Linked DNA regions of Caldimonas brevitalea. The protein of the gene in region 1 interacts with the protein of each later gene in a pairwise test. Links are inferred from orthologs where the notes say so. Each region holds a gene or a part of one and is shown on either strand. Other genes may lie near its edges.

What was found.
Region 2: the proteins of ligA (region 1) and leuS interact in binary tests that used the Escherichia coli proteins (3 or more experiments, as listed by UniProt). The link is inferred for Caldimonas brevitalea from one-to-one orthologs.

The regions. Positions count from the first base shown.
Region 1 is NZ_CP011371.1:2,900,618-2,915,750, forward strand. Bases 2,379-5,290 are described here. They hold ligA (NAD-dependent DNA ligase LigA), read left to right. Parts: upstream 2,379-2,752; coding sequence 2,753-4,828; downstream 4,829-5,290. Other genes in these bases: AAW51_RS12880 (hypothetical protein), read left to right, coding at 2,379-2,653; def (peptide deformylase), read left to right, coding at 4,887-5,290. Outside these bases: AAW51_RS28105 (LysE family translocator), read right to left, coding at 1-37; more of AAW51_RS12880, read left to right, coding at 260-2,378; more of def, read left to right, coding at 5,291-5,423; AAW51_RS12895 (DUF899 family protein), read right to left, coding at 5,484-6,284; AAW51_RS12900 (acyl-CoA dehydrogenase family protein), read left to right, coding at 6,518-7,798; AAW51_RS12905 ([protein-PII] uridylyltransferase), read right to left, coding at 7,845-10,469; map (type I methionyl aminopeptidase), read right to left, coding at 10,484-11,308; purL (phosphoribosylformylglycinamidine synthase), read left to right, coding at 11,417-15,133. UniProt on the Escherichia coli protein: DNA ligase that catalyzes the formation of phosphodiester linkages between 5'-phosphoryl and 3'-hydroxyl groups in double-stranded DNA using NAD as a coenzyme and as the energy source for the reaction.
Region 2 is NZ_CP011371.1:314,354-329,796, forward strand. Bases 1,070-4,291 are described here. They hold leuS (leucine--tRNA ligase), read right to left. Parts: upstream 3,943-4,291; coding sequence 1,270-3,942; downstream 1,070-1,269. Other genes in these bases: AAW51_RS01390 (LPS-assembly lipoprotein LptE), read right to left, coding at 1,070-1,266; AAW51_RS01400 (ExbD/TolR family protein), read right to left, coding at 4,038-4,291. Also shown: holA (DNA polymerase III subunit delta), read right to left, coding at 1-749; more of AAW51_RS01390, read right to left, coding at 766-1,069; more of AAW51_RS01400, read right to left, coding at 4,292-4,466; AAW51_RS01405 (MotA/TolQ/ExbB proton channel family protein), read right to left, coding at 4,466-5,125; dapB (4-hydroxy-tetrahydrodipicolinate reductase), read right to left, coding at 5,151-5,954; AAW51_RS01415 (outer membrane protein assembly factor BamE), read right to left, coding at 6,011-6,550; fur (ferric iron uptake transcriptional regulator), read left to right, coding at 6,660-7,112; hprK (HPr(Ser) kinase/phosphatase), read right to left, coding at 7,143-8,093; AAW51_RS01430 (PTS sugar transporter subunit IIA), read right to left, coding at 8,128-8,598; hpf (ribosome hibernation-promoting factor, HPF/YfiA family), read right to left, coding at 8,856-9,209; AAW51_RS27715 (PqiC family protein), read right to left, coding at 9,519-10,145; AAW51_RS27720 (MlaD family protein), read right to left, coding at 10,142-11,107; AAW51_RS01445 (ABC transporter ATP-binding protein), read right to left, coding at 11,104-11,889; AAW51_RS01450 (MlaE family ABC transporter permease), read right to left, coding at 11,891-12,655; serA (phosphoglycerate dehydrogenase), read left to right, coding at 12,868-14,100; AAW51_RS01460 (phosphatase PAP2 family protein), read left to right, coding at 14,123-14,911; AAW51_RS01465 (hypothetical protein), read left to right, coding at 15,079-15,297.

The DNA.
Region 1 (15,133 bases):
GTCCGGATTTCCGGAATGTCGAGCGTCGGGGCCGCACCGCGCCGCTGCCGCCTGACCTCTGCCTGAGCGGCGAGTCTGCTTGCGTCCCCTGGCCTGACAGATCGTTGCAAATATCCCCTGGACAGGTGACTTCGCCTCGACAGGCCGGTCGCACTTTCGCTCTTACACTCCGCCGCGTCTACCACGAGCAGAGACGACAAACGCCGTCGTGGTCCTGCGCGTCCGCGCTCTGCGGCGCGTCACTTCAGGGAGTGTTGCTGTGAACAACCGTGTATTGCGATGGCTGGCCGGCGCCAAGGCGGCCGCGCTGATCCTGGCCCTGGCCGCGTGCGGCGGTGGGGGCGGGGATGATGATGACGATGGCCCGCCGCCGGCCGCGACCGCTTCGATCAGCGGTGTCGCCTTGGCGAGCGCCGATGCCAAACCGGTCGTCGACGCCCGTGCCAGCGCGGCCGGCGTGGAGGTGCGCAGTGGTGCCGACGGGCGCTTCCAGTTCACCGCCTTGCCGGCCGGCCGTCGGCAGGTCGTGAAGGTGGAGGCCGAAGGTTATGCCGATGGCTTCCTCGCGCTCGACCTGACGGCCGGCAAGACCGCCAAAGGCGAAGTGCGGCTCGTGAAGGTGGCGGCCACGGTCCAGATCGACCCCGCGCAAGCCAATACGGTCAGCGTGCCGGGCACCTCGGCGCAGGTGCAACTGCCCGCCGCCGGCCTGCAAGGCCCGGGCGGCGAGCCGCCGCGCGGGCAGGTGAGCGTCGACCTGACGCCCATCGATCCGGGCGCCGACCCGGCCAGCATGCCGGGCGACTACACGACGTCGAACAACGAGCGTATGGAGAGCTTCGGTGCACTGCAGGTGCGGCTGCGCGATGCTGATGGCCGGCGCCTCAACCTGAAGCCGGGGACGACGGCGCAGATCCGCATTCCGCTCGCGTCGCGCTCGGCCGACGCGCCGCCCACCGTTCCGCTGTTTTACTTTGATGAGCAGGCCGGCCGCTGGGTGCAGGAGGGCGAGGCGACGCTCAAGGGCAGCGGGGCCAACCGCTACTACGAAGGCAGCGTCAAGCACTTCACCTATTGGAACGCCGACATCGTCGCCGACACCATCTATGTGCACGGCTGCGTGAAGGACCAGGATGGCCGCCTGGTGGACGGTGCCTGGGTGCAGAGCGAAGGTGTCGACTACTCCGGCAACGGGTTCGCGGAGACCGATGCCCAGGGCCGGTTTTCGGTGCCGATCCGCCGCAACAGCCGCGCCCTGGTCAACGCCCGTGACTTCTTGAGTGAGGCCAGCGCGAGCGTGCTGGTCGGCCCGTCGGGCGTGGACATCACGCTGCCGGAGTGTTTGGTGCTGCCGCTGGACAGCGTGGCGCCGAGCGTGGTGGTGCAGCCCACGACGCCGGCGGCCACGGTGGGCGACCGCGTGTTCCTTTACGCGCTGGCGCAAGGCAGCTGGCCGCTGCAGTACCAGTGGCTGCGCAACGGTGTCGAGATCGCCGGCGCCACCTATCCCTGGCTGGAACTGCCGTCGGTCACGCCGTTCGACCACGGCGCCCGGTTCACGGTGCGTGTGAGCAACCGGGTGGACACCGTGGTCAGTGACCCGGCCGTCCTGACCGTCACCGCCGCCCAGCCGCCCAAGCTGCTGGTGCAACCCTTCGATCAGACCGCCGCGGTGGGCGAGACGGCACGCTTTGCCGTGGTCGCCGAGGGCGGCCAGGGGCTGCGCTACCAGTGGCGGCGCAACGGCACGGCGCTGCCCGGTGCCACCCAGGCGTTCTACCAGACGCCGCCGCTCACCGAGGCGGACAACGGCGCGCTGTACAGCGTCGTCGTGAGCAATGCGCAGGGCGATGTGACCAGCCAGGAGGCGAAGCTCACCATCACTGCCGACAGCCAGGAGCAGAAGGCCAACCTGATCCGTCTGGTCACGCTGGCCTTCGAGGCCTACCAGGCCGCGGCGGCGCCGATGCTGTTCATCGACGAAGAGATGCGCGGCAAAAGCGCCGCGGCTGTCTGCAGCAGCGGTTCGGCGAGCGCGACGCTGTCGGGCGCGAGCCTGCCGGTCGGCCAGCCCTTGCCGCTCAGCGGCGAGCTGGCGGCGAGCTTCCAGGGTTGTGTCAACGCCGGGACGCGCCACAACGGCAGCGCCAAGCTGAGCTACAACATCACCTCGCTCCACCCGCAGACCGGCTCGATGTCGTCCCAGGTGACGGCCTTGCGCCTGCAGGACGTGGACTCCGCTTCGCCGGAGGCGCAGGACATCACCGTGACCGGCACGGTGGGCGCGACGTACACCGGCAGTTCGACGGCCGACGAGTCGACGCAACGCTCCGTCATCACGCTGCATGCCGGCACCACGTTGCTGAGCGCCACCAGCGGCCTGACGGCGAGCTTCCAGCAGAGCACCCTGGTGTCCGAGGTGATCACGCCGAAGGCCGGCGGCAACCCGCGCTGGAGCACCGGCTACCAGAACGTCAGCTTCACCGCGGGCGGCGCGAGCTACACGGCGGACGGAACGCTCGAGTTCGGCGGCACGTCGCTCGCGGTCACCGGGGAGGTGATCGTCAAGCGCAACGGCGCAGTGCTGGGGCGGATGTTCGGCTCGCCCGCCGGCCTGCAGATCGAGGTCGACGGCAAGGTGCAGCCCTTCTGACCCTCGGCGGGTGCCGGCGCGCTTCGGCGGGCCGGCACCCGCCGGCCGCGCTTCTCGTGGCATGCTTGTGTTTTCGCATGCCCTGGCTTGTTTTCACGCATGGCTTCCACTTCTGTCCCCGCCCGCGACGCGGCCCTGCGGCGCGCCGCGGAGCTGCACACGCTGCTGCACCACCACGCCCACCGTTACTACGTGCTGGATGATCCGGAGATCCCGGACGCCGAGTACGACCGGCTGTTCCAGGAGTTGCAGGCCCTCGAAGCGCAATATCCCGAGCTGCAAACGCCCGACTCGCCGACACAACGCGTCGGCGGCGCCTTGCTGGCCGAACTGGCCGCGGTGCGCCACAGCGTGCCGATGCTGTCGATCCAGACCGAGACCGACACCACGGCCGAAGGCGCGGTCGCGTTTGACACCCGCATCCGCAAACGCCTGGGTCTGGGGCCGGACGATCCGCCGGTGCGCTACTCGGCCGAGCTGAAGTTCGACGGACTGGCGATCAGCCTGCGCTACGAGCAGGGCGTGCTGGTGCGGGGTGTCACCCGCGGCAATGGCGAGCAGGGCGAAGACGTGACCGCCAACGTGCGCACGATCGGCCAGGTCCCGCTGCGGCTGCACGGCACGGGCGTGCCGCCGGTGCTGGAAGTTCGCGGCGAGATCTACATGCGCCGCGACGATTTCGAGCGCCTCAACGCGCGCCAGCGCGAGGCCGGCGAGCGCACCTACATCAACCCCCGCAACACGGCGGCCGGCGCGGTGCGGCAGCTGGACCCGAAGATCACGGCGCAGCGCCCGCTGTCGTTCTATGCCTATGGCCTGGGTGAGGTGGCCGGGTGGGACGAGCAGCCCGACACCCACTCCGGCACCCTCGACGCGCTGGCCCGCTTCGGCGTGCCGGTGAGCGCCGAACGGGCGGTGGCCGAAGGGGCGCCGGGCCTGATCGCCTTTCACCAGCGGGTGGCCGACAAGCGCGACAGCCTGCCGTTCGACATCGACGGCGTGGTCTACAAGGTCGACAGCCTGGCCCTGCAGCGCCAGCTCGGGTTTCGCAACCGCGAGCCGGTGTGGGCGGTGGCGCACAAATACCCGGCCCAGGAGCAGACCACGACCGTGCGCGACATCGATGTGCAGGTGGGCCGCACCGGCAAGATGACGCCGGTGGCCAAGCTGGCGCCGGTGTTCGTCGGCGGTGTCACGGTGACCAACGCGACGCTGCACAACCAGGACGAGATCTCGCGCAAGGACGTGCGCATCGGCGACACGGTGGTGGTGCGGCGCGCCGGCGACGTGATCCCCGAGGTGGTGTCGGTCGTGCTCGACGCCCGCCCGCCGGAGGTGGCCGAGGCGGCGCCCTGGGACCTGTATCAGCGCCTGGGCGGCAAGTGCCCGGTGTGCGGCTCCGACATCGTGCGCGAGGAGGGCGAGGTCGACTGGCGCTGCACCGGCGGGCTGTTTTGCGGCGCGCAGCGCAAGCAGGCGCTGCTGCACTTCGCGCAGCGCCGGGCGATGGACATCGAGGGCCTGGGCGAGAAGATCGTCGACCAGCTGGTCGACCAGGAGCTGATCCGCACCTTGCCCGACCTCTACAAGCTCGGCGTCGCCAAGTTGGCGGTGCTGGAGCGCATGGCCGACAAATCGGCCCAAAACCTGGTGGCGGCGCTCGAGAAGTCCAAACAGACGACGCTCGGCCGCTTTTTGTTCGCGCTCGGCATTCGCCATGTGGGCGAGGCGACCGCGAAAGACCTGGCGCGCCACTTCGGCTCGCTCGACCGCATCATGGATGCGAGCGTCGACCAGTTGCTCGAGGTCAACGACGTCGGCCCGGTGGTGGCGCAGAGCATCCACACGTTTTTCGAGCAGCCGCACAACCGCGAGGTGGCCGAGCAGCTGCGTGCCGCCGGCGTGTACTGGGATGAACACGAGGGCAGCGCGAGCCAGGCCCCCAAGCCGCTGACCGGCAAGACGCTGGTGTTGACCGGCACGCTGCCGACACTCAGCCGCGACGAGGCGAAAGACCTGATCGAGGCGGCCGGCGGCAAGGTGGCGGGCTCGGTCTCGAAGAAGACCGACTACGTGGTCGCCGGCGCCGAGGCGGGCAGCAAGCTGGCCAAGGCACAGGAGCTGGGCGTGACGGTGCTGGACGAAGACGGGCTGCGCGCGCTGCTGCAAGGCTGAACCAAACAGCGCCTTGTGCGGCCTCGGGCGGCGCAAGGTTGGAAGCGAGAGGAACACGATGGCGATCCGAGAGATTCTGAAGATGGGCGACCCGCGCCTGCTGCGCGTGGCGCCGCCGGTGACGCAGTTCGACACGCCGGAGCTGCACGCCCTGGTGGCCGACATGTTCGAAACCATGCACGCCGTCAACGGTGCCGGGCTCGCCGCACCGCAGATCGGCGTCGACCTGGCCCTGGTCATCTTCGGCTTCGGCAGCAACCAGCGCTACCCCGACGCGCCCCCGGTGCCCGAGACGGTGCTGCTCAACCCGCGCATCGAGCCGCTCGACGCCGAAGAAGAAGAGGGCTGGGAGGGCTGCTTGTCGGTGCCCGGGTTGCGCGGTGTGGTGCCACGCTACAAGCGCATCCGCTACAGCGGTTTCGACGTGCGCGGCGGCAAGATCGAGCGTGAAGCCGAGGGCTTTCACGCGCGGGTGGTGCAGCATGAATGTGACCACCTGATCGGCAAGCTCTACCCGATGCGCATCCGCGATTTCAGCCGCTTCGGCTACACCTCGGTGCTGTTTCCGGGGTTGGATGCGAGCGGCGACGACTGAGGTCGCGGCTTTGCAGGCACCAAGGCCCTGCACACCCGCTTGCCCGTTCCGCCCGCCGCACTATCTGCCGGCGTTTTTCGCGCAGCAGCCGTACTCCAGTTGTTCGTCCGCGGCTGGGCGCCCGCCGGGCGTCAAGTCGAACAGCGTCCACAAGGGCTCCACGGTGCCGAGATGTCGCATGTCCTGCCCGGGGTCCGCCGGCTCGAAGACAAGCTCGCTGGCCCAATGCAGGCGCATCGTTCCGTCAGGCGACCGCTTGAACACCGTCATGATCGGGACCGGTTCGCCTTGCGCGTCATCGCCGCCATAGTCTTTGCGAAACCGGCTTGCGCCAGCGGACAGCAAACGAACGTTCTTCCAACCCTTGTCGCGTGCGAAGGCTGCCACTTGCTCGATCGGCGCTTTGGCAACGATCGCAAGATTGCCGCCCAGACCTTCGAAGTGCGGCATCGTGCCTTCCCACATGTCGACGAGCGCCGTGCACGACGGGCAAGGCCCCTCGGTGAGCGGCGCGGTCGCCATTGAGCCTTTCGTGGGGCCTGGGCGCGGGTCCTGCGAGTGGCGAGGGAACATGTAGTGATAGATCATCAGCGTGTCCCCGCCGCGAAACAGCTCGGACATCCTCACGTCCTCCGGCGAGCCTGAGGCTCCAAGCCGCTGGAAGACGTAGTCCTCCGGCACCTGGCCCCCATCGGGCAGTGACCGCAGTTGCGCCGCGACCGCCTCCATCTGCCGGCGCAGATCGAGCTCACGGGAGAGCAACTGATGGCGTGCCGCGCGGTATTCCGCCGATTCGTTCGGGAAACAAATGCTCATCGGTTGCTCCTTCGCATCCTGTGGCGTCCGGGCGTTCGCGGCCATGATGCAGTGATTGGTTGATCATCGCAACGTCGGCTCTTGACGGTAGTAGCTAGGCTCCGGGTTCGGCACAGCACAACGGGCAAGCGCGCGATCCCCGCGGTGCCCGCCTTGGGCCGCTGTTTGACGCTGATCAATGTTGCGCTCCTCCAGGTCCCGCACGCGACAGGGCCCGCCCTCGGTGCTGCCCAGAATGGGCTCGAACCTCCACTGCCCCGACAGACGCGCACACGCCCATGGACTTCGCCCTCACCCCCCGCGCGCAAGCACTGCAGCCCCGCCTGCAGCGGTTCATCGACGACCTCGTGCTGCCCTCTTGCAGCGACTGGCACCGCTATGCCGATGCCGGGGTCTACCCGAGCGACGTCATCGAACCGCTCAAGGACCAGGCTCGCGACCTGGGCCTGTGGAACCTGTTCCTGCCCAGCCTGCGTGACGACCAGCCCGGCACGCGTTTGGATCACCTCGATTACGCCCCACTGGCCGAGACCATGGGCCGGGTGCCGTGGTCGGCCGAGGTCTTCAACTGCAATGCGCCCGACAGCGGCAACATCGAATTGCTGCAGCTGTTCGCCACGGCCGAGCAGCGCGAGGCCTGGCTCGACCCCTTGTTGCGCGGCGAGATCCGCTCGTGCTTCGCGATGAGCGAGCCCGACGTCGCGTCGTCTGACGCCACCAACATGCAAACGCGCATCACGCGCGAGGGCGACCACTACGTGATCAACGGCCGCAAGTGGTTCATCACGGGCGCCGCACATCCGAAGTGCCGCCTGGTCGTGCTGATGGGGCGGAACGACGCTGCCGACACGGCAGGCGGTGGCACATCCTCGCATCAACAGCACAGCGTCGTCCTGGTGCCGATGGACACGCCCGGCCTGACCGTTGAGCGCAACATCCCGGTGATGGATCACCAAGCGATCGAAGGCCACTGCGAGTTGGTGTTCCGCGATGTGCGCGTGCCGCTGCAGCAGCGGTTGGGGCAGGAGGGGGCGGGGTTCGCGATGGCGCAGGCGCGGCTCGGCCCGGGCCGGGTGCACCATTGCATGCGCACGATCGGCCAATGCGAGCTGGCATTGGAGCTGATGTGCGAGCGGGCGCTCGAGCGCAAGGCGTTTGGCCAGCGCATCGGCGATTTCGCCAACGTGCAGGACTGGATCGCTCAGAGCCGTGTCGAGATCGACCAGGCGCGCTTGCTGGTGTTGCGCGCCGCATGGCGGATGGATCGTGAAGGGCTGGCCGCGGCACGCACCGATGTTTCTGCCATCAAGCTTGTCGCCGCGCAGCTGCAAACGCGGGTGCTCGACCGGGCCATGCAGGTCTTCGGCGCGATGGGGCTGACGCCCGACACGCCGCTGGCCCGACTGTGGAGCTGGGGGCGCGCGCTGCGTTTCCTCGACGGGCCGGACGAAGTGCACCTGCGCACCATCGCACGCGACGAGCTGTCGAAGGCCAAGGCGCAGCGCGGCCGCAATGCGCTGCATCTGCGGCGTTGGATGCCGGCGCCGCAGGGCGTCTGAGGGCGGCGACCCTGCACGCCCTCGAGCATTGACCCGGCGCACGCGCTCACGACGCCAGCGCGTCCAGCAGGTCCGACTCCATGTCCAGTTGCACGCGCGACTGCCGCAAGGACGGGCCGTCGATCAAGAAGGTGTCCTCGACCCGCTCGCCGAGCGTCGTGACCTTGGCCAGCTGCAGGTTCACGCCGTATTTCGCGAGCACCCGCGCGATCGAATACAGCAGACCCGAACGGTCGCTCGCCGACACGCTCAGCAGCCAGCGCTGGCCGCGCTCGTCGGGTCGCAACATCACCCGCGGCTGCACCGGGAACGACTTGACCCGGCGCGACAAACGCCCGCGCCCGGTGTCGGGCAAGGGGCCTTCGGCCACCAGCGCCAGCCCGAGCTGGTTTTCGACCAGCGAGATCAGATCGCGGTAGTGGTGGTCGAGCTGCGGCGAGATGACCTGGAAGGTGTCGAGCGCGTAGCCGGTCTTGGTGGTGTGGATCTTCGCGTCCAGGATGCTGAAGCCGGCCGAATCGAAGTAGCCGCAAATGCGGGCGAACAGGTCGGGCCGGTCGGGCGCATACACCAGCACCTGCAGGCCTTCGCCGACCGGTGACAAACGGGCCCGCACGACTGGTTTGTCGGTGGCGATATAGCGCCACAACGAGCGGGTGTGCCAGGCGATGTCGCCGGCGTCGTGGCGGGCGAAGTAGCTCAGCTCGAGCGTCTTCCACAGCGCCTCCTGGGTGCCGGGCAGCATCGAATACAGGTTGAGCGTGTGCAGGGCTTCCTGCTTGCGGGCCTCGATCTCGGTGTCCAGATTGGGCTTGGCGCCGCCCAGCGCACGCAAGGTCAGCCGGTACAGGTCTTCGAGCAGCTTGCCTTTCCAGGCGTTCCAGACCTTGGGGCTGGTGCCGCGGATGTCGGCCACGGTCAGCAGGTACAGCGCCGTCAGGTAGCGCTGGTCGCCCAGCTTGTCGGCGAAGGCCTGGATCACGTCCGGGTCGCTCAGGTCTTCCTTCTGCGCGATGCGCGACATCGTCAGGTGGTGCAGCACCAGGAACTCGATCAGGCGCGCGTCTTCCTTGGGGATGCCGTGGTCGCGGCAAAAACGCCGCACTTCCTCGGCGCCGAGATCGGAGTGGTCGCCGCCGCGGCCTTTGGCGACGTCGTGGAACAGGGCCGCCACGTACAGCACATACGGATTCTCGAACTGCGCCGCCAGCTGCGAGCAGAACGGATATTCGTGCGCATGCTCGGGCACGAAAAAGCGCCGCACGTTGCGCAGCACCATCAGGATGTGCTGGTCGACCGTGTAGACGTGGAACAGGTCATGTTGCATGCGCCCGACGATGCGCCGGAACACCCACAGGTAGCGCCCCAGCACGCTGGTCTGGTTCATCAACCGGAACGCGTGCGTCTGGCCCAGCGGTTCCTTCAGGATCTGCAAAAAAGTCTGCCGGTTGACCGGGTCGCGGCGGAACTCGCCGTCCATCAGCTCGCGGGCGTTGTACAGCGCCCGCAGCGTGCGCGCCGACAGCCCCTTGACGCCGGGCGTCTGCTGGTAGATCAAGAAGGTGCGCAGGATGGCGTGGCGGTCTTGCTCGTAGAGGTCGTCGCTCGCCACTTCCAGCATGCCGCCGCGGTCGAAGAACTGCTCGGTGATCGGGCGCATCGGCGCATCCTGCGAGCCGTTGATGCGTTCCTCGATGTTGAGCATCAGGATCTGGTTCAGCTGCGCCACCGCCTTGGCGGCCCAGTAATAGCGGTGCATCAGCGCTTCGGAGGCGCGCCGCGCCTTGGTGCCGTGGTAGCCGAAGCTCTCGGCCACCGAGGTCTGCAGGTCGAACACCAGCCGGTCTTCGCGCCGGCCGGCGATCAGGTGCAGCCGGGCGCGGATCAGCTTCAGCATGCCTTCGTTGCGCTGCAGCTGCTTGACTTCGAACGGCGTCACCAGGCCGCGGGTGGCCAGCTCGGTCCAGGTTTTGCCGAGGCCGGCGGCGCGCGCCACCCACATCACCACCTGCAGGTCGCGCAAACCGCCCGGGCTTTCCTTGCAGTTGGGCTCGAGCGAATAGGGCGTGTCTTCGTACTTCTGGTGGCGCTGGCGCATCTCCAGCGTCTTGGCGCGCAAGAAGGCGCGCGGGTCGAGCTGGCGCTCGTAGGCGCGCCGGAACTGCTGATACACCGGCTTGGCGCCGCACAGGAAGCGCGATTCCAGCAAGGCCGTCTGCACCGTCACGTCGCGCTCGGCCTCTTCCAGGCATTCGGCCACCGTGCGCACGCTGGAGCCGATTTCGACGCCGATGTCCCAGCACGCGGTGATGAAACCTTCGATGCCCGATTTCAGCGCGGCATTGGCGTCGTGGGTCAGCGAGGTGTCGGTCGGCAGCAGCACCAGCACGTCGACGTCCGAATACGGAAACAGCTCGCCGCGGCCGTAGCCGCCGACGGCCAGCAGGGCGGCGCCCTTGGGCAGGTAGGCATGCTCCCACAGGCCTTGCAGCGTCTCGTCGACGTGGCGGCTCAGGCTTTTCAGCAGCCGGCGCGCCGCCGCGGCGCTCGGGCGGGCCTGGCGGAACACCTCCAGGATGTCGGCCTTGCCTTTGCGGAAGCGGCTGCGCAGGTCGGAAACGTTGGCGAGCCCGGGGGCCGGGCCGGCGGGCTCGTGGGGCAGGGCGGCCATGCGGACAGGGCCGCTCAGGCGGCCGGCGCCGCCAAGGCCGCAGTGACGAACTCAGGCAGCGGTGGGTATCCGGCCGACAGCGTCAGCACCTCGAAGCCGGACTCGGTGACCAGCACCGTGTGCTCCCACTGGGCCGACAGCGAACGGTCCTTGGTGACGATGGTCCAGCCGTCGGGCATCTCGCGGATTTCGCGCTTGCCGGCGTTGATCATCGGCTCGATCGTGAACACCATGCCGGGCTTCAACTCGTCGAGCGTGCCGGGCCGGCCGTAGTGCAGCACCTGCGGCTCTTCGTGGAACTTGCGCCCGATGCCGTGGCCGCAGAACTCGCGCACCACCGAGAAGCCGGCGTTCTCGGCAAAGGTCTGGATGGTGTGGCCGATGTCACCCAGGCGGGCGCCCGGCTTGACCTTCAAAATGCCCTTCCACATCGCCTCGAAGGTGATCTGGCACAGGCGTTTGGCCTGGATCGACGCGTCGCCGACGATGAACATCCGGCTGGTGTCGCCATGCCAGCCGTCTTTGATGACGGTGACGTCGATGTTGACGATGTCGCCGCTCTTGAGCGGCCGGTCGTTCGGGATGCCGTGGCAGATCTGGTGGTTGATCGAGGTGCAGATCGACTTCGGGTAGGGCGTGTAGCCGGGCGGCGCGTAGTTCAGCGGCGCCGGCACGGCCCCCTGGACGTCGACGATGTAGTCGTGCGCCAGCTTGTCGAGGTATTCGGTGGTGACGCCCGGCTTGACGTGCGGCGTGAGGTGATCCAGCACTTCAGAGGCCAGGCGCCCGGCCAGGCGCATGCCGTCGATGTCGCTGCCGGATTTGATCGTGATGCTCATGGGGCGGGATTATCTCAGGCGCGGGCGGGGGCTGCAGCCCGGCGCCCGGTAAAATCGCCAGCTCCGTGGGCTTGCCCCACCGCCTCCACCCCCCATCCGAGTTCCAGCGTGACCGCGACAGCCCACCACCTCTTCCATTTCGAGGGCGGCAATGCCCTTTCCGCGTTCCGAGCCCAGGCCTTGTTGCCGCAGTTGCAGGCGGTATCGCCGCGCATCACCGCCGTTTCGGCCCGTTTTGTGCATTGGGTGTGGGCGCCGCAGCCGCTGGCGACGGCCGAACAGGACAAGCTGGCGGCGCTGCTGAACTACGGCGAACCCTATGCCGGCGCCGCCGATGGCGAGCTGATCGTGGTGACGCCGCGCCTGGGCACCGTGTCGCCATGGGCGTCGAAGGCGACCGACATCGCGCACAACTGCGGGCTGGCGATCAAGCGGGTCGAGCGTGTCACCGAGTATCGGTTGACGGTCAAGACCGGCCTGCTCGGCGGCGTCAAACGGCTGGAACGGGCCGAACTGGAGGCCGCCGCGCGCCTGTTGCACGACCGCATGACCGAGAGCGTGCTGTTCGAGCGCGGGGGCGCCGGCCATCTGTTCGACGAGCAGCCGGGCAAGCCGATGCAGCATGTCGACGTGCTGGGCCAGGGCCGGGCGGCGCTGGAAGCCGCCAACCGCGATTTCGGCCTGGCGCTGTCGGGCGACGAGATCGACTACCTGGTGGAGGCCTTCACGGCGCTCAAGCGCAACCCCAGCGACGTCGAGCTGATGATGTTCGCCCAGGCCAACAGCGAACACTGCCGCCACAAGATCTTCAACGCGCGCTTCACGATCGACGGCGTCGAGCAAGAGCGCTCGATGTTCCAGATGATCCGCAACACCCACCAGCTGGCGCCCCAGCACACCGTGGTGGCCTATTCCGACAACGCGGCGGTGATGGAAGGCGGCCCGATCGAGCGCTGGGCGCCGCAGGGTTACCTGAACGCCCCGGCCTACGGCGCGCGGCCTGAAGTGGCGCATGTGCTGATGAAGGTCGAGACGCACAACCATCCGACCGCGATTTCGCCCTTTCCCGGTGCCTCCACCGGGGCCGGCGGCGAGATCCGCGACGAAGGCGCGACCGGCCGCGGCGCCAAGCCCAAGGCCGGTCTGGCGGGCTTTTCGGTGTCCAACCTCCACCTGCCCGGCACCTCGGAGCCCTGGGAGCGCGAGCCCTACGGCAAGCCTGAGCACATCGCCAGCGCCTTGCAGATCATGATCGACGGGCCGCTCGGCGGCGCCGCCTTCAACAATGAGTTCGGCCGGCCCAACCTGGGCGGGTACTTCCGCGTCTACGAGCAGACGGTCGACGGCGTGCGCCGCGGCTACCACAAGCCGATCATGATCGCCGGCGGCATCGGCAGCATCGCCGACGGCCAGACGCACAAGCTGCCGTTCGGCGCCGGCACGCTGCTGATCCAGCTGGGCGGGCCCGGCATGCGCATCGGCATGGGCGGCGGCGCGGCCAGCTCGATGGCGGCCGGCGTCAATGCCGCCGAGCTCGATTTCGACTCGGTGCAGCGCGGCAACCCCGAGATCCAGCGGCGTGCGCAGGAGGTCATCAACCACTGCTGGTCGCTGGGCGAACAAAACCCGGTCCTCGCGATCCACGACGTCGGCGCCGGGGGCATTTCGAACGCCTTCCCCGAGCTGGTCGACGGCGCCGAGAAGGGTGCCACCTTCGACCTGCGCAAGGTGCCGCTGGAAGAAAGCGGCCTCGCGCCCAAGGAAATCTGGTGCAACGAGAGCCAGGAGCGCTACGTCCTGGCGGTGGCGCCCGAGGCCCTGCCGCTGTTCGACGCGATGTGCCGGCGCGAGCGCTGCCCGTACGCCGTGATCGGTGTGGCCAGCGACGACAAGGAACTGGTGCTGGAAGACGGGCCGGGCGGCGAACGTGTGATCGACATGCCGATGGACGTGCTGCTAGGCAAGCCGCCCAAGGTGCACCGCGACGTGCAGCGCATCGAACGCCACGGCGCGCCGCTGGCGCTGGCCGACGTGCCGCTGGCGCAGGTGGCCCTGGACGTGCTGCGCCACCCGACGGTGGCCAGCAAGCGCTTTTTGATCACGATCGGCGACCGCACCGTGGGCGGCCTGAACCATCGCGACCAGATGGTGGGCCCGTGGCAGGTGCCGGTGGCGGACTGCGCCGTGACCCTAGCCGACTACGCCGGCTTCCGCGGCGAGGCGATGAGCATGGGCGAACGCACGCCGCTCGCCAGCCTCGACGCGCCGGCCTCCGGCCGGATGGCCGTGGCGGAGGCCATCACCAACCTGCTGGCGGCGCCGATCGAGCTGCCGCGCGTCAAGCTGTCGTGCAACTGGATGGCCGCCTGCGGCGAGGCCGGCGAAGACGCGGCGCTCTATGAGACGGTGCGGGCGGTGGGCATGGAGCTGTGCCCGGCGCTGGGGATTTCGGTGCCGGTGGGCAAGGATTCGTTGTCGATGCGCACCCGCTGGCGCGACGGCGAGACCGAAAAGCAGGTCACCGCCCCGGTGTCGCTGATCGTCTCGGCCTTCGCGACGCTGGCCGACGTGCGCGGCACCCTGACCCCGCAGTTGCGCACCGATGCCGGCGATACGACGCTGATCCTGGTCGATCTGGGGCAGGGCCGCAACCGCCTGGGCGGCTCGATGCTGGCCCAGGTGCTGGGCCAGCCCGGCGACGCGGTGCCCGACCTGGACGACGCCGCGCTGCTGAAGCAGCTGGTCGAGGCGGTCAACCGCCTGCGCCGTGAAGACAAGCTGCTGGCCTACCACGACCGCTCCGACGGCGGCCTGTGGGCGGCGGTGTGCGAGATGGCGTTCGCCGGGCGCTGCGGCGTTTCGCTCAATGTCGACATGTTGGTCACCGAAGGCGACGGCATCGCCGACAGTCGGGCCGAATACGGCGATTCTAAGAACTGGGCCACCCAGGTGGTCGCACGCCGGCACGAGCTGACGCTGCGCGCGCTGTTCGCCGAGGAAATCGGCGTGGTGCTGCAGGTGCGCGCCGGGCAGCGCGACGAAGTGCTGCAGACGCTGCGCGAGTTCGGCCTGTCGCGCCACAGCCATGTGATCGGCAAGCCCAACGACCGGCGCGTGGTCGAGGTCTGGCGCGACACCAAGGTGCAGTACTCGGCGCCGTTGACCGAGTTGCTGAAGGCCTGGGACGACGTGTCGTGGCGCATCGCGCGGCTGCGCGACAACCCGGTCTGCGCCGACAGCGAGCGCGACGCGGTGCTGCGCGAGGACGACCCGGGCCTGCACCTGTCCCTCACGTTTGACCCGAACGAGAACGTCGCCGCGCCCTTCATCGGCAAGGCGCGGCCCAAGGTGGCGATCCTGCGGGAGCAGGGCGTCAACTCGCATCTCGAGATGGCTTATGCGATGTCGCAGGCCGGCTTCGACGCGCACGACGTGCACATGAGCGATCTGCAAAGCGGCGGCGCCCGGCTGGACCAGTTCCAGGGTGTGGTCGCCTGCGGCGGCTTCAGCTACGGCGACACGCTGGGCGCCGGCGAGGGCTGGGCGCGCTCGATCATGTTCAACCCGCGGCTGGCCGAGCAGTTCGCGGCGTTTTTCGGCCGCAGCGACACCTTCGCGCTGGGCGTGTGCAACGGCTGCCAGATGATGGCGGCGTTGGCGCCCATCATCCCCGGCGCCCAGGCCTGGCCCAAGTTCACCCGCAACAAGAGCGAGCAGTTCGAGGCCCGGCTCAGCCTGGTCGAGGTGCTCGACAGCCCGTCGGTCTTCTTCGCGGGCATGGCCGGCAGCCGCTTGCCGGTGGCCGTCGCGCATGGCGAGGGGTAC
Region 2 (15,443 bases), 2.6 Mb from region 1 along the record:
AGCACCGCAGCCTCGCCCTCGGCTTCCAGGCCGTCGAGCATGCGCAACACACGGCTCACCTGGCCGGCCAGCACCGCCTCTGACAACTTGAACACGTCGTAGCGTGCGACGTTCAGCACCGCCACCTCGACCTGTTCGAAGCTCAGCTCGCCCGCCGGGTAGAGCAGGCCCAGCTTCTGGATCTCCTGGTGGGCGGCGAGCAGGTTGCCTTCCACCCGGTCTGCGAAGAAGGCCAGCGTGCGCTGCCCCGCTTCGCCGCCCTGCACGCGCTGCCCTTGCGCCGCCAGGCGCTGGGCGATCCAGGCCGGCAGCTGCTTGCGCTCGATCGGGTCGATGCGCACGGTGACGCCGGCGCCGTCGAGCGCGGCGAACCAGCCGCTCGACTGGGTGGCCTTGTCCAGGCGCGGCAGCATCACGATGGTGACCAGGTCCTCGCCCAGATGTTGGCAGTAGCGCTGCAGCGCGTCGGATCCCTCTTTGCCGGGCTTGCCGCCCGGGATGCGGATCTCGATCAGACGCTTGTCGGCGAACAGACTCAGGGCCTGCGCTGCCCCCAGCAACTCGCCCCAATCGAAATGAGCGCCCACCACGTGGTGGACGGTGCGCTCATGGTGCCCGGCGGTGCGCGCGGCCGCACGGATGGCATCGCAGGCTTCCTGCACCAGCAGCGGCTCGTCGCCGTAAAGCGTGTAGAGCGGGCGCAGCTCACGTTGAAGGTGGGCGGCGAGCTGATCCAGGCGCAACTGCATCACAACACCTTCCGGGTCACAACTTCGCTGCCGCCAGCCGCCGCATCAGCTGCTGGGTGATGTCCTGGCGCATTTCGCGCAGCACTTCGGCCTCTTCGCTCTCTTTGGCCAGCGCCGCGCTCTCGTTGTAGCTCAGCACCAGGTTCGGCTGGATCAGCGTCTCGGGGATCAGCTCGCGCCCGTCCGGGGTCCGCAGCCTGAAGCGCAGTCGTGCACGCACGGCGATCTCGCGCACCTGGCCGGTCGAGGTCTTGCCCGTCACGTAGCGATCGCTGCTGTCTTCGAATACCTCGAGTACCACCTCGGCATCCTTGGACGCCTCCACCACACGCATGTCGGGCGCGGCGACCAGTTGGCGGCGCACTTCGATGCCGAGTTCGGAGCGCGGCGAGAAGCCGAGCTGGATGCTGCGGAAGGCGAAGCTCGGTGCGCCGCGCAGCTGGAAGCCGCAGGCCGACAGCAACAGCGGGGCCGCCACGGCACTCAGCCACAGGCGGCGCGACAGTCGGGCCGCCACGCGTCAGACCACCACGTTGACGAGACGGCCCGGCACGATCACGACCTTCTTGACCGGCTTGCCCTCGGCGAACTTGACGAAATCGGGCGACGCGAGGGCCGCCGCCTCGATGGCCGCCTTGTCGGCCGACGCCGGCACCGTGACGGCGCCACGCAGCTTGCCGTTGACCTGCAGCATCAACTCGATCTCGTCTTGCACCAGCGCGGCCTCGTCCACATGCGGCCAGGGGGCGTCGAGCAAATCGCCGTACTGCGCCGTGTAGCCGAGTTGCTGCCACAGGGCATGCGTCAGGTGCGGGCAGGCCGGGTAGAGCACGCGCAACAAGATGCCCACGGCCTCGTGCACCGCCCAGCTGGCGTAATGCCGGTCGGGATGCTGCTGCGCGTCGAAACCTTCCAGCGTGTTCAGCAGCTTCATGCAGGCCGACACGACGGTGTTGTACTGCATGCGCTCGTAGTCGTAGCTGGCCTGCTGCAGCAGCTTGTGCACCTCGCGGCGCAGCTTCTTGACGTCGGCCGGCGCAGCGGCATAGATCAGCTCGGCGGCCAGGCCTTCCGGCAGCACCTCGCCGATCTGCTCGCGGTGGGTCTGCGCGTAGTTCCAGACGCGGCGCAGGAAGCGGTGCGCGCCTTCGACGCCGGCGTCGTTCCACTCCAGCGTCTGCTCCGGCGGCGAAGCGAACATCACGAACAATCGGGCGGTGTCCGCGCCGTAGGTGTCGATGAGGTCCTGCGGGTCGACGCCGTTGTTCTTGGACTTGCTCATGGTGCCGACGCCGCCGTAGTCGATGGGCGAGCCGTCCTGCTTGAGCTTGGCGCCGACGATCTTGCCGTGTTCGTCGTACTGGTTCTCGACTTCCTGCGGCCAGAAATATTCGACGCCACCCTTGTCGGTGCGGCGCGAATAGATGTGGTTCAAGACCATGCCCTGCGTCAGCAACTTGGTGAACGGCTCGTCGACCGTGACCAGGCCGAGGTCGCGCATGACCTTGGTCCAGAAGCGCGCGTACAGCAGGTGCAGGATGGCGTGTTCGATGCCGCCGATGTACTGGTCGACCGGCATCCAGTACTGCGCGCCGCCGGCCACCATCTGCTGCTCGTTGGTCGGGTCGCAATAGCGCATGAAGTACCACGACGAATCGACGAAGGTGTCCATCGTGTCGGTTTCACGCTGCGCCGGCTTGCCGCACTTGGGGCAGGCCACGTTGAGGAAGTCGGCGCGCTTGTTGAGCGGGTTGCCGCTGCCGTCGGGCACGCAGTCCAGCGGCAGCACCACCGGCAGGTCCTGCTCGGGTACCGGCACCGGGCCGCATTCGTGGCAGTGGATGATGGGGATGGGCGTGCCCCAGTAGCGCTGGCGGCTGATGCCCCAGTCGCGCAAACGCCAGGTGGTCTTCTTCTCGCCCAGGCCAAGTGCCGCGAGGGCGGCGGCGATCGCGTCGACCGCTTCCTTGTAGCGCAGGCCGTCATAGCGGCCGGAGTTGATCGTGATGCCGCGCTGCTTGTCGGCGTACCACTCGGCCCAGGCGTCGGTCGAGTAGTTTTCGCCTTCGACCGCCACCACCTGGCGTATCGGCAGGCCGTATTTCTTCGCGAAGGCGAAGTCGCGCTCGTCGTGCGCGGGCACGCCCATCACCGCGCCGTCACCGTAGCTCATCAGCACGTAGTTGCCGACCCACACCTCAACCTGGTCCCCGGTCAGCGGATGGGTGACGAACAGGCCGGTCGGCTGGCCTTCCTTTTCCTTCAGCGCCAGCTCGGCTTCGGTGGTGCCGCCCTTCTTGCAGTCTTCGATGAAGGCGGCCAGCGCCGCGTTGCCGGCCGCGGCGTGCTGGGCCAGCGGGTGCTCGGGCGCGACCGCGCAGAAGGTCACGCCCATGATGGTGTCGGCACGGGTCGTGAAGACGTAGAGCTTGCCGTCCTGGATCAGCTGGCCGCCGGCGTCACGGATGTCGTGCCGGAAGGCGAAGCGCACGCCTTCGCTCTTGCCGATCCAGTTCTCCTGCATCAGCCGCACGCGCTCGGGCCAGCCCGGCAGGTGGTGCTGCACCTGGTCGAGCAACTCGTCCGCGTAGTCGGTGATCTTGAGGTAGTAGCCGGGGATCTCGCGCTTTTCGACCGGTGCCCCGGTGCGCCAGCCGCGGCCGTCGATCACCTGCTCGTTGGCCAGCACGGTCTGGTCGACCGGGTCCCAGTTGACCACCTGGGTCTTGCGGTAGGCGATGCCCTTCTCGAGCATCTTCAGGAACAGCCACTGGTTCCACTTGTAGTAGCTCGGGTCGCAGGTGGCGACCTCGCGCGACCAGTCGATCGCCAAGCCCATCGCCTGCATCTGCTTCTTCATGTAGGCGATGTTGTCGTAGGTCCATTGCGCCGGCGGCACGCGGTTCTTCAGCGCGGCGTTCTCGGCCGGCAGGCCGAAGGCGTCCCACCCCATCGGCATCAGCACGTTGTAGCCGTTCATCCGCAAATGGCGCGCCAACATGTCGTTGATGGTGTAGTTGCGCACGTGGCCCATGTGCAGCTTGCCCGAGGGATAGGGCAGCATCGAGCAGGCGTAGAACTTCTTCTTGCTGCGGTCCTCGACGACACGGTAGGCGTCGCGCGCGCGCCAATCGGCTTGTGCGGCCGGCTCGACCTCGCGGGGGTTGTAGGCGTTGGGATGTTCGGTGTTCATCGGGTGGTGGCCCCGGCGGGGCCGGTCCTGCTCGGATCGAAAAAGTGGTCGTCGATTATAGGAAGCGAGGCGGCCGAGGTCGCCCTCGGCCCTGCTCAGCGGCTGGCGGCCGGCTCGGGCTCGGCGACGAAGGCGATGCGCACCAGCCCGGCTTTTTGCAGCGTGCCGATCAGCTCGACCACCTGCCCGTAGGGCACGCGGCGGTCGGCCTGCAGCTGCACCTCGGTGGCGGGGTCGCGCCGGGCGGCTTCGGCGGCGCGGCTGGCCAGCGCTTCGGGCGCCAGCGGCGCGCCGTCGAGATAGAGCTTGCCGGCCGCGTCCAGCGCGACGGCGAGCGAACGCGGGGCGTCGCCTGGCGCGGCGGCGTCGCTCTTGGGCAGTTCGAGCTTGAGGCTGCCGGTCATCAACGGTGCGGCGATCATGAAGATCACCAGCAACACCAGCATCACGTCGATCAGCGGTGTCATGTTGATGTCGCTGATCGGCGCCGGGCCGCTGCTGCGCTCGAGGCGGCCGAAGGCCATCAGCCGGCCTCCCCCGCGCCGGGGCACATCATTTCGCGCAGGTCGTGGGCAAAACCTTCCAGCTCGGCTTCGCAGGCGCCCACCAGCTTGCCGAACACGTTGTAGGCCAGCACGGCGGGGATCGCCACCGCCAGCCCTGCGGCGGTCATCACCAGCGCCTCGCCGACCGGGCCCGACACCTTGTCGATCGCGATCTGGCCTTCGCCGGCGATGCCGATCAGCGCGTGGTAGATGCCCCAGACCGTGCCGAACAGGCCGATGAAGGGCGCGGTGCTGCCGATCGAGGCCAGCAACACCTGGCCGAACTGCAGCTGGTGGAGCACTGCGTGCAAGGCGTCGCGCAGACGCCGGGTCAGCTGCGAATCGAGCCGGCCGCCGGCTTCGAGCGTGCCGGGCGGGGGCGCGTGCAGCGCGGCGGCCAGCAGCGGGCGCAGCACCGCTTCGCGGTCGAGGGCGGCCAGGCGGCGCTCGGCCTCGCCGACGTCGGGCGAGGCCCAGAACGCCGGCACGCCGCGGGCGATGTCGCGGCGCACCCGGCGCAGCAGCCAGGTTTTCCAGAAGATCAACACCCAGCCGGCGATCGACATCGCCAGCAGCAGCAGCGCGACGCCGCGGGCCACCGCGTCGCCGGTCAGCCAGAAGTTGTCGAAGGAGTCCATCGTCCGGCGGCGTGTCGACGCGGCGTCAGGCCATGCCGAGCACGTGTTCCATCCCGAACAGGCCTTTTGCCTGGCCGGCCAGGAAGCGCACGGCGCGCAGGCTGCCCTGGGCGTAGGTGGCGCGGCTCGACGACTTGTGCGTGACCTCGATGCGCTCGCCGATGCCGGCAAACAGCACCGTGTGGTCGCCGATGATGTCGCCGCCGCGCACGGTGGCGAAGCCGATCGTCGAGGGGTCGCGTTCGCCGGTCACGCCTTCGCGGCCGTAGACGGCGCACTGCTTCAGGTCGCGTCCCAGCGCCTCGGCCACCACCTCGCCCATCTTCAGGGCCGTGCCGCTCGGCGCGTCGACCTTGTGGCGGTGGTGTGCCTCGATGATTTCGATGTCGTAGCCCTGGCTCAGCGCGCGGGCCGCCACGTCGAGCAGCTTGAGCACCACGTTCACGCCGACGCTCATGTTGGGCGCCATCACGATCGCCACGTCGCGCGCGATCTCGGCGATTTCGGCCTTTTGCGCGTCGCTGAAGCCGGTAGTGCCGACCACCGCCTTGACGCCCAGCTCCCGGCACAACCGCAGGTGGGCCAGCGTGCCTTCCGGCCGGGTGAAGTCGATCAGGTAGTTGGCGTCGCGCAGACCAGTGCGCAGGTCGCTGGCGATCGCCACGCCGCTGTTGCGCCCGAGGAAGGCGCCGGCGTCCTGACCGACGGCCGGGCTGGTGGGCTGGTCGAGGGCGCCGGCGAGTTCGCAGTCTTCGGCGCCGAGCACGGTTTCGATCAGCAATCGACCCATGCGGCCGGAACAGCCGGCGATGGCAATGCGGTGGTTCATGAGCAGGCGCTCCAGTGGAAAGACGGTCGGGGTGCGGCGGCGGCGGCGCCGCCGCGTCAGGGTTCGAGCGGCGGGTAGGTGCGGGCCGGCGGCGGTGCCGGTTCGGCCTCGCCGGGCTGCGGCTTCGGCGTCGGCGTCGGCAAGGCCTGCAGCTGCTGTTCGGTCAACTCGAGCTGCGGCGTCTTGCCGCGCTTCTTGAAGGTGTCGATCGACGCGACGAACTGGGCCTCGGTGGGCAGCGCGTCGTCGGCTTCGAGCCGGCTCAGTTGCTCACCCTGGAAATGGGCCGTCACGACACGCCGCTGCGGTTCTGCACCACTGCGGCGGATGGTGAAGATGTAGTCCCAACGGTCGGTGTGGAAGGCGTCGGTGAGCAGCGGCGACCCGAGGATGTCGCGCACCTGCGCACGGCTCATTCCGGGCTTGACGGCCGCGGCCATCTCGCGGGTCACGACGTTGCCTTGCACGACCTCGATGCGATAGGGCGTGACGAAGCCCAGAACGTTGTCGCTCGACTGCAGCGACCCACAGCCGCAAAGCGCGGCCGCTGCGGCCAGCGGGCCGACCAAGCGGCCCCAACGAATGATGGAATACATAGGGATATGGGTGCCGGCGCACGCTGAGCGCACGCAACCTCGATATGATTGACCGATTCTACCGGCAGGGCTTGCGCCGCCAGTCTTGCCCCGGCGCCAGGAGCCGCCCATGACCAATGTCGATGAACTGAAAAGCAGCGGCCTGAAGGCCACCTTGCCCCGCCTGAAGATCCTGGAAGTGTTCCAGGCCGGCAAACAGCGGCACATGACCGCCGAAGATGTGTACAAAGCGCTGCTGGCGGAGGGTTCGGACATCGGCCTCGCAACGGTCTACCGCGTATTGATGCAGTTCGAGCAGGCCGGTTTGCTGTCGCGCAACCACTTCGAGGCCGGCAAGGCGGTGTTCGAGCTCAACGAGGGCAAGCACCACGATCACTTGATCTGTGTGGTGTGCGGCCGCGTCGAAGAGTTCTACGACGCCGAGATCGAAAAACGCCAGCAGCAGATCGCCAAGGAGCGCGGCTACGAGCTGCAGGACCACTCGCTGTCGCTTTACGTGGTGTGCGGCCGCGAAGGCTGCCGGAGCCAGGGCCAGACCCACCCCCACCCGATCGACCGCTGAGCGGCGCGTCGCACGCCAGATGGCGCGGCGCTACTCGCCGCGCAGCATCGCCTGTTGGTGGCGTTCGATGAATTCCTTGTAGGTGTCGATGCCGCGCAGCTGCAGGATGCTGTTGCGCACCGCGGCCTCGACCAGCACGGCCAGGTTGCGGCCGGCGTCGACGGCGATCACGACCTTGCGCACCGGCACACCGAGGATGTCTTCGTACAGTGGCTCGTAGGGCAGGCGCTCGAAGTCGCGTTCCATCGTCTCCTTGCGCACCAGGTGGACGATCAGCTTCAGCCGCATCTTGCGACGCACCGCGGTCTCGCCGAAGATCGCCTTGATGTCCAGCAGGCCGATGCCGCGCACCTCGAGCAGGTTCAACAGCAGCTCGGGACAGCGCCCCTCGATCGCACTCTGCGACACCCGGTAGAGGTCGACCGCATCGTCGGCCACCAGGCCGTTGCCGCGCGAGATCAGCTCGAGACCGAGTTCGCTCTTGCCCAGACCCGACTCGCCGGTGAGCAGCACGCCCAGGCCCAGGATGTCCATGAACACGCCGTGGCGCGTGGTGCGCTCGGCAAAGTGCAGCGACAAATAGCTGCGCAGCACGTCGATCACGAAGCCGGCCGATTCCTCGGTCACGAACAGCGGAATTTCCGCCCGCTCGCACATCGCCACGAGTTGGTCGGGCGGGGTCTGCCCGTCGGCCACCACCAGCACGGGCGGCTCCAGCGTCACGATCCGCGAGATGCGCCGCGCCTGATCCTCCGGGCTCGCGATCGACAGGTATTCGACCTCGCGGCGCCCGACGATCTGGACCCGATAGGGATGGATGTAGTTGAGGTAGCCGACGAGGTCAGCGGCCGACTGCGCGTCGCGCACCGCCACTTCGTCGAAGCGCCGCTCTGGGTGGGCGTGGCCGGCGATCCAGTGCCATTTGAGGTCCGCGCGCTGGCCTTCGAACAAGGCCTCCGCGCTGATAACAGTGGGTTTCAAGCGTCGCCGAGAGGTGAGAACGAGGATCGACCGCTTACGCGACCGACTTCAGGGGCTCCCAGTTCGAGATCAACTCGTGCACCTTGGCCGCGTCGGCTTCCGACTTCAGCCGCTCGCGCAGCTCACGGTCGGACAGCAGTTCAGCGATTTCGGAGAGGATCTCGAGGTGGCGCTGGGTCGCGGCTTCGGGCACCAGCAGGAAGATCAGCAGCAGCACCGGCTGGTCGTCCGGGGCGTCGAAAGGAATCGGCTGCTGCACGCGCAGCACCGCGGCTTGCGGGTTCTTCAGGCCTTTGATGCGGCCGTGCGGGATGGCCACGCCGTGTCCCAGCCCGGTGGAGCCCAGCCGTTCCCGGGCGAACAGGTTGTCCGTCACCGTGGCGCGCGCGATGGCGTGCTGGTTTTCAAACAACAAACCGGCCTGTTCGAAGGCCCGCTTCTTGCTAGTGGCGTCCACGTTCACCAGCACATTGCTGGCGGGGAGGATGGCGGCGAGACGGTTCATCTGGGTCACGGCGCAAGGGGTGAAGCACCGGCAAGAGGGGCCGCCGGGGCTCGGGCCTGCGCGAAGGCAGTGACAAAACGTTGCATAAAACGTTGCATTATAGGGAGCGAGGATACCCTGCCGGGCCTCGGCCTCCTGGCGATGAGTTTGTCGATTGTGCTCCCCTTGTTGCGACGCAGCAAGCGGTGTGCGAAGTAGGAGTTACAAATCGAAAGCGGCCCGGAGGCCGCCCCTGAAACAGGGTATTGGAATTTGGCTTACTGCGGGCTTTCACCCGCTGAGCCGTCCATCCGCTTGATGGACTCGTGGTGGTGATCTTGCACGCGCCCCTTGTGCTTGACGACTTGGCGATCGAGGATGTCCATCAGCTGGTCGATCGCCGCGTACAGATCTTCGTGAGAGGTTTCACAGAAGATGTCCTTGCCCTTGACGTGAAGGTTGACCTCGGCCTTCTGGCGACGTTCCTTCTCCTTCAGCTTTTCAACGCTCAGTAACACGTTGATATCCACCACCTGATCGAAGTGCCGTGTGACCCGGTCCAGCTTCGTGAGCACGTACTCTCTCAAGGCCGGGGTGACTTCCAGGTGGTGGCCGCTGATCGTCAGATTCATAAGTCCTCCTTTCCGAGGGGGTTGCGGGGATGCTCTTATGAGGGGAACACAGAGAGGGGAAGCAAGAAAGAGGGGGAGAGAAGAGGGGGCATCAGACGAGGCTTGTTGAACCCAGTGTGCCGCCGTCCTGCCCATGTGACAAGCGTGTGGCGGGAATACCCGAAATGCCCTTGTCGGGCGTCAACAGACGCATCGTTTTGGGCCATCATGCACAGTTGCAGCAATAGCTGCACAGCGGACGCATCTCGATCGAGACACATGCCCGGCACCGCACCGGGCCGGTGCTGTCCGCTGCTGCCCGGCGTGCCCTCAGCGGCGGTTCGGGTTCAGCTTGCGCAGCCCGGTGGCGGTGTCGACCGCCAAGGTCTGCAGCACTTCGATCAGCGCTTGCGCCTGTCCCTGGGGCGTATCGGTCTGGCTGTGCACCTCGAGGCGACGTTCGACCAGGGGCTGCGTGCGGGGCTGCAGCGAGGGGGATGCGAGCGTGATGCGCGCATCGGCGGTCAGCAAACGCTGGGCGCGCTGATAGTCGAGCGGCGCCAGGTCGACGTTCAGGCTGAGGTCGGCCACCCGGTCGGTGCAACTGCCTTCACAGATCGTCCAACCGGGCAGCGCCTGGCGCAGCGCGGCGATGAACTCGCGCGTCACCCCCACTTCGAAACGCTCGGCCCAATAGGTCTGCGGCCACTCGGCCAGCGTGCTGCTGTCGGCGCGGTAGCGCACCCGCCGCGTCAGCAAATATTCCGGGACGGCGACGCGCCGCACGGCGAGCGCCAGGGCTTGTCCCGGGGCGGTGGCCGGGGGCGTCCGCAGCGTGGCGGGCGGCAGGGTCAGCAGCGTCGAGGGGGGCTTGTCGTTGGCGCAGCCGCCGGCCAGGGCGGCGAGCAGCAGCAGGCCGACGAGCGGACGGCAGGCGGGGCGGCGTACAGGTGTCATGGGCGGTCGGCGCCGAAGATGACGGCGTTGGGTTTTTCTTCGAGCAATTCGCTCCATTCGCGCAAACCGCGGGCGGCCTGCGACAGGTCGCGCACCGCGGAGTCCAGGTCGGCGCGCAGGGGGGCGCCGGGCGCCGTCAGCTCGGCGACGCGGTCCATCGCCAGCCGGGCCGACTCTGCTGCTTCGCGGGCGCCGCTCAACGTCGTCTGCAGCTCGGGCCGCGCCGCGAGCACGGTCTCGCGGGTCGCGTCCGACAGCTTGGCGACCGATGCGAGCGTGGCGGTGGCTTGCCCTTGCACCTGTTGCAGCGCGGTCGAGGCGACGTTCAGCGTCTTGCGTGCTTCTCCCGCGGTGCTGGCGATTTCCTTGCTGGACAGCTCCAGCGTGCTGCGCGTGCTGTCGAGCGTTGTCTGCAGCGATACCAGTGTGCGCCGCAAGTCCTGGACCGTTTCGCGCAGCGGCAGCTCGGCCACTTGATCCACCAGCGCGCCGAAGCGGTCGGCGACCGCCGGGATCTCCGGTTCGCGGTTCGACCCCATCTGGGTCGCCGGCGTGCCGGGCAGGAAATCGAGGTCGATCAATTTCTGGCCGGTCACGAAACTCTGGGCGACCATGCGCGCGCGCAGGCCACGGCGCACGAGGTCGGGCAGGTTGATGGCGGTGTCGGTGTCGGCATGGCCGAAACGGACGGCGTCTTCGCGCAGTGTGACCCGCACGGGGATGCGAGCATCGAGCGAGTTGTCGTCGACCTCGATCCCGATCGACTCCACCTGGCCCACGGGCACGCCGCGGAAGGTGACCGGCGCCCCGACATACAACCCTTTGACGCTGCCTTCGAAATAGATCACCGCACGCAACTGCTGCTGAAACAGGCTGCTGCCGCTGAGCCAGACGATGGTGAGGACGATCAGCACCAAGGCGCCGATGACGAAGCTGCCGACGAGCAATGCGTGACGTTTCATGTGGAAGCGGGGGCTGGAAGAGGCGCACCGGCGGGCGCCGCAGGTTCTTCTCGGCGCAGGAAAGCCCGCACCGTGGGATGCTGCGCATCATCGCGCAATTGCCGCGGGCTGCCGTGTGCGATGGGCTGCTTGCTGTCGGCATCGAGAAAGATGCCGTCATCGGCGATGGCCAGCAGGCTGGGCAGTTCGTGGCTGACGATGACGACCGCCGCGCCGGTGCGTTCGCGCACGTCGAGGATCAAGTCGTCGAGCCGCTTGGAACTGATCGGGTCGAGGCCGGCCGACGGCTCGTCGAGAAACAGCAGCGGCACCTCCACCGCGATCGCCCGCGCCAGGCCGGCGCGTTTTTTCATGCCGCCACTGATGTCGGACGGGTAGTAGCTTTCGAATTGGCGCAGCCCCACCCATTCCAGCACCTCCCGGGCGCGCGCTTCGCGTTGCTCGCGGTTCAGGCGTGTGTGTTGTTCCAGCGGCAGGCAGACATTCTCGAGCAGGGTCATCGACGACCACAGCGCGGCGCTCTGGAACAGCATGCCGAAGCCGGCCCTGAGTTTCATCCGCTGTGCCTCGTCGCTGGCCCAGTAGTCGACGCCCTCGTAGTCGATATGGCCGGCGGCGGGCGCCAGCAAGCCGATCAGGTGCCGCAGCAGCGTGCTCTTGCCGCAGCCGCTGCCGCCCATGATGGCGAACACGGTGCCGCGTTCGATGCTGAACGAGATGTTGCGCTGGATCAGCCGGTCGCCGAAGCGCATTTCGAGGTCTCGCACGGTGAGCAGCGTCATCTCAAATCCCCAGCGCGTTGGCGCAGACGGCAAACACCGCGTCGAGCGCGATCACGCCAACGATGCTGAACACGACCGCTTGCGTGGTGGCGTTGCCGACACCGGCCGCATTGCGTTGCGCATAGAGGCCGAAGTAGCAGCCGGTTACGGCGACCAGCCCGCCGAACACGAAGGATTTGGCGAAGCCCAGGCCGAGGTGTTCCCAGCTGAGGGCTTCGAAGGTGCGCTCGAAATAGGCCGCCGGCGCCAGGTCGAGCATGCCCGCGCCCACCAGCAAGCCGCCCACCAGGCCCGTCAAGCACGCGTACACATACAGCAGCGGCATCGCCATCAGCAGCGCCACCACGCGCGGCAGCACCAGGTAGTCCACGGCATGCAGCCCGAGCACCTCGAGGGCGTCCACCTCTTCGTTGGTCTGCATGGTTGCCAGCTCGGCAGCAAATGCCGCGCCTGTGCGACCGGCCATCACGACGGCCGTGATCACCGCGGCCATCTCGCGTGCCACGGCAATGCCGACCAGGTCCGCGACGAAGATGCCGGCACCGAACTTCATCAGCTGCACCGCGCCGACGAAGGCGAGGATGGAGCCGACCAGGAGATTGACGACCGTCACGATGGGCAGGGCGCGTGCGCTGCTGTCGGCCGCCGCCCGGGTCAAGTCGCGGGTGCGGAAACGCCAGCGGCCGCGCAGCAACGACGCGGCGGACAGCATCACGTGGCCGAGGAAGGCGACGGCGCGTAAGGGCAGTAGCGTAGCCAGGCGCATGGTGCGCCATTGTGAGGGGTTTCGTTGACGGCTGCCCTCAGCGCGCCGGCGAGGCCGCTGCACAATCCCAAGGCACGCGCGCGGCAGGGCTTCCTGTGCGTGGGCTGGCAGGCCGGTGGGAGGGTCGGCACACTGCCGGGAAGCGCCGCCCCGGAACGGGAGGGCCGCCGCCGCTGAACCCTCACATGAACCATTAAATAGGAACACACGCGATGTCTGCACGCCTGTCGGTCCAAAAGGACAAACTGAAGTTCGTGTTGCTGGAAGGGATCCATCCGTCCGCCGTCGAAGCGCTGGCACGCGATGGCTACACGCAGGTCCACGCCCATGCGAAGGCGCTGGTCGGCGACGCCCTCGCGGAGGCGATCGGCGACGCGCACTTCGTCGGCATCCGCTCCCGCACCCAGCTCACCGCCGAGGTGCTCGACCGGGCCCCGAAGCTCACGGCCATCGGCGCCTTCTGCATCGGCACCAACCAGATCGACCTGCCGGCCGCCGCCAAGCGCGGCATTCCGGTGTTCAACGCGCCCTTTTCCAACACCCGCAGCGTGGCCGAACTGGTGTTGGCCGAGATGATCATGCTGATGCGCGGCATCCCCGAGAAGAACGCCATCCTGCACCGCGGCGGCTGGGTCAAGAGCGCGGCCAACTCCTACGAGGCGCGCGGCAAGACGCTGGGCATCGTCGGCTACGGCCACATCGGCACGCAGATCGGGGTGCTGGCCGAACACCTGGGCATGCGGGTGGTGTTCTTCGACGTCGAAGCCAAGCTGCCCTTGGGCAACGCCCGCCAGGTCGCTTCGCTGCAGGAACTGCTGTCGACGGCGGACGTCGTGAGCCTGCACGTGCCCGAAACGCCCGCCACCCAGAACATGATCGGCGCGGCGCAGCTGGCGCAGATGAAGCCGGGCAGCTACCTCATCAACGCGTCGCGCGGCACGGTGGTCGACATCGATGCGCTGGTCGCCGCGCTCGATGCCAAACACCTGCTCGGGGCGGCGATCGATGTGTTCCCGGTCGAACCCCAGGGCAACGATGCCGGCTTCGATTCGCCGCTGACGCGCTTCGAGAACGTCATCCTGACGCCCCATATCGGCGGCTCGACCCTGGAAGCCCAGGAAAGCATCGGGCGCGAGGTGGCGGCCAAGCTGATCCGCTACAGCAACAACGGCTCGACGGTCTCTGCCGTCAATTTCCCGGAGGTGTCGTTGCCGGAGCACACCGGCAAGTGCCGGTTGCTGCACATCCACCACAACGTGCCCGGCGTGCTGGCGCGCATCAACGAGCGATTCTCGGAGGTGGGCATCAACATCGCCGCGCAGTACCTGCAGACCAACGAGCATGTCGGCTACGTCGTGGTCGACGTCGACGCCTCGGCCAGCGAGATCGCGCTGGGCAACCTGTGCTCGATCGAAGGCACGATCCGTTGCCGCATTCTCTATTGACCCGACGCGCGGAACCGACGCCGTGAAGCCGCCGGTCCGGCCCCGGCGCCCGCACCGCCCGCAGGGCTGGCGCGCGACCGCGTCCGAATGGCGCCGGCAGGTCGGACTGGGCCTGCGCCAGCGCCGGCGGCTGGCGCTCGGCCTGGCCCTTGCGGCGGTGGCCGCGGTGGCGGCGTCTGTCTTCCTGGTGCTCGCGGAGGCCGTGGTCGAGGGTGAGCCGCTGGCGATCGACCGCGCCTTGCTGCTGGCCTTGCGCAATCCGGCCGACCCCACCGACCCGCTGGGGCCGTGGTGGGTTGAATTGATGATGCGCGACATCACCGCGCTCGGCAGCACGGCAGTGCTGGCCTTGCTGGCGCTGTCGACGCTCGGCTACTTGCTGCTGCTCCGCAAATGGGGCACGGCGCTGATCGTGCTGTGTTCGGTGGCCGGGGGCGCCGGCGCCAGTCATGTTCTGAAACTGCTGGTGCAGCGGCCCCGCCCCGACCTGGTGCCGCACGGCGTGCCGGTGCTCACTTTGAGCTTTCCTAGCGGCCATGCCACGTCGTCCGCCGTGGTGTTCCTGACCCTCGGCGCCTTGCTGGCAAGCCTGCAGAGCAGCCGCAAGGCAGCTGTCTACATCCTTGCATCGGCGGCCAGCATCACAGCGCTGGTGGGGCTCAGCCGGGTCTACCTCGGGGTGCACTGGCCCAGCGACGTGCTGGCCGGCTGGGCGCTCGGGGCGGGTTGGGCGGCGGCCTGTTTGATGGTGTCGCTGTGGCTGCGCGAGCGCAGCGGGCAGGCCTTGCCGGCGCAGACCGATCCCGCGTGAGGTGCTGGCACGGGGGGTGCTGGGCGTTCGATGGGGCCGTCGCCGGCGGCGCCGCGGAGAGCACAATCGGCCGGGTTTAGGGGCCCCTGGTGGCGCAAAGTCGGCGGGCACTGGAAAATCACGGTTTGATCCCCAATTACCCAGGTCACCTTGGAGGCACCCCATCCATGACCAAGACCGTCACCACCCGCATCAACGACGACGGCCTGCGCTACCGTTCGAAAACCGTCGGTTCTCCGTTCGCAAGCAAGGCCAACACCCGTTCGTGCTTCAAATGCGGCAAACACCGCACCCCGGATCAACTGCAGTCGAAGAAGTTGCTCGGCAAGACCGAGATGGTCTGCAAGCCCTCCTGCAAGGAGCTGGCTGAAGCGCTCGGAGAGTGAGCGCGGGCCGCGCGAGCACCCGCCCGGCCGCCCGAAGGGGGCTCACACGCAGTGCGGAGCACGGAGGTACCCATGACTCCCGCCCGGCCGCCCGAAGGGGGCTCACACGCAGTGCGCAGCACGGAGGTACCCATGGACTCCCGCCC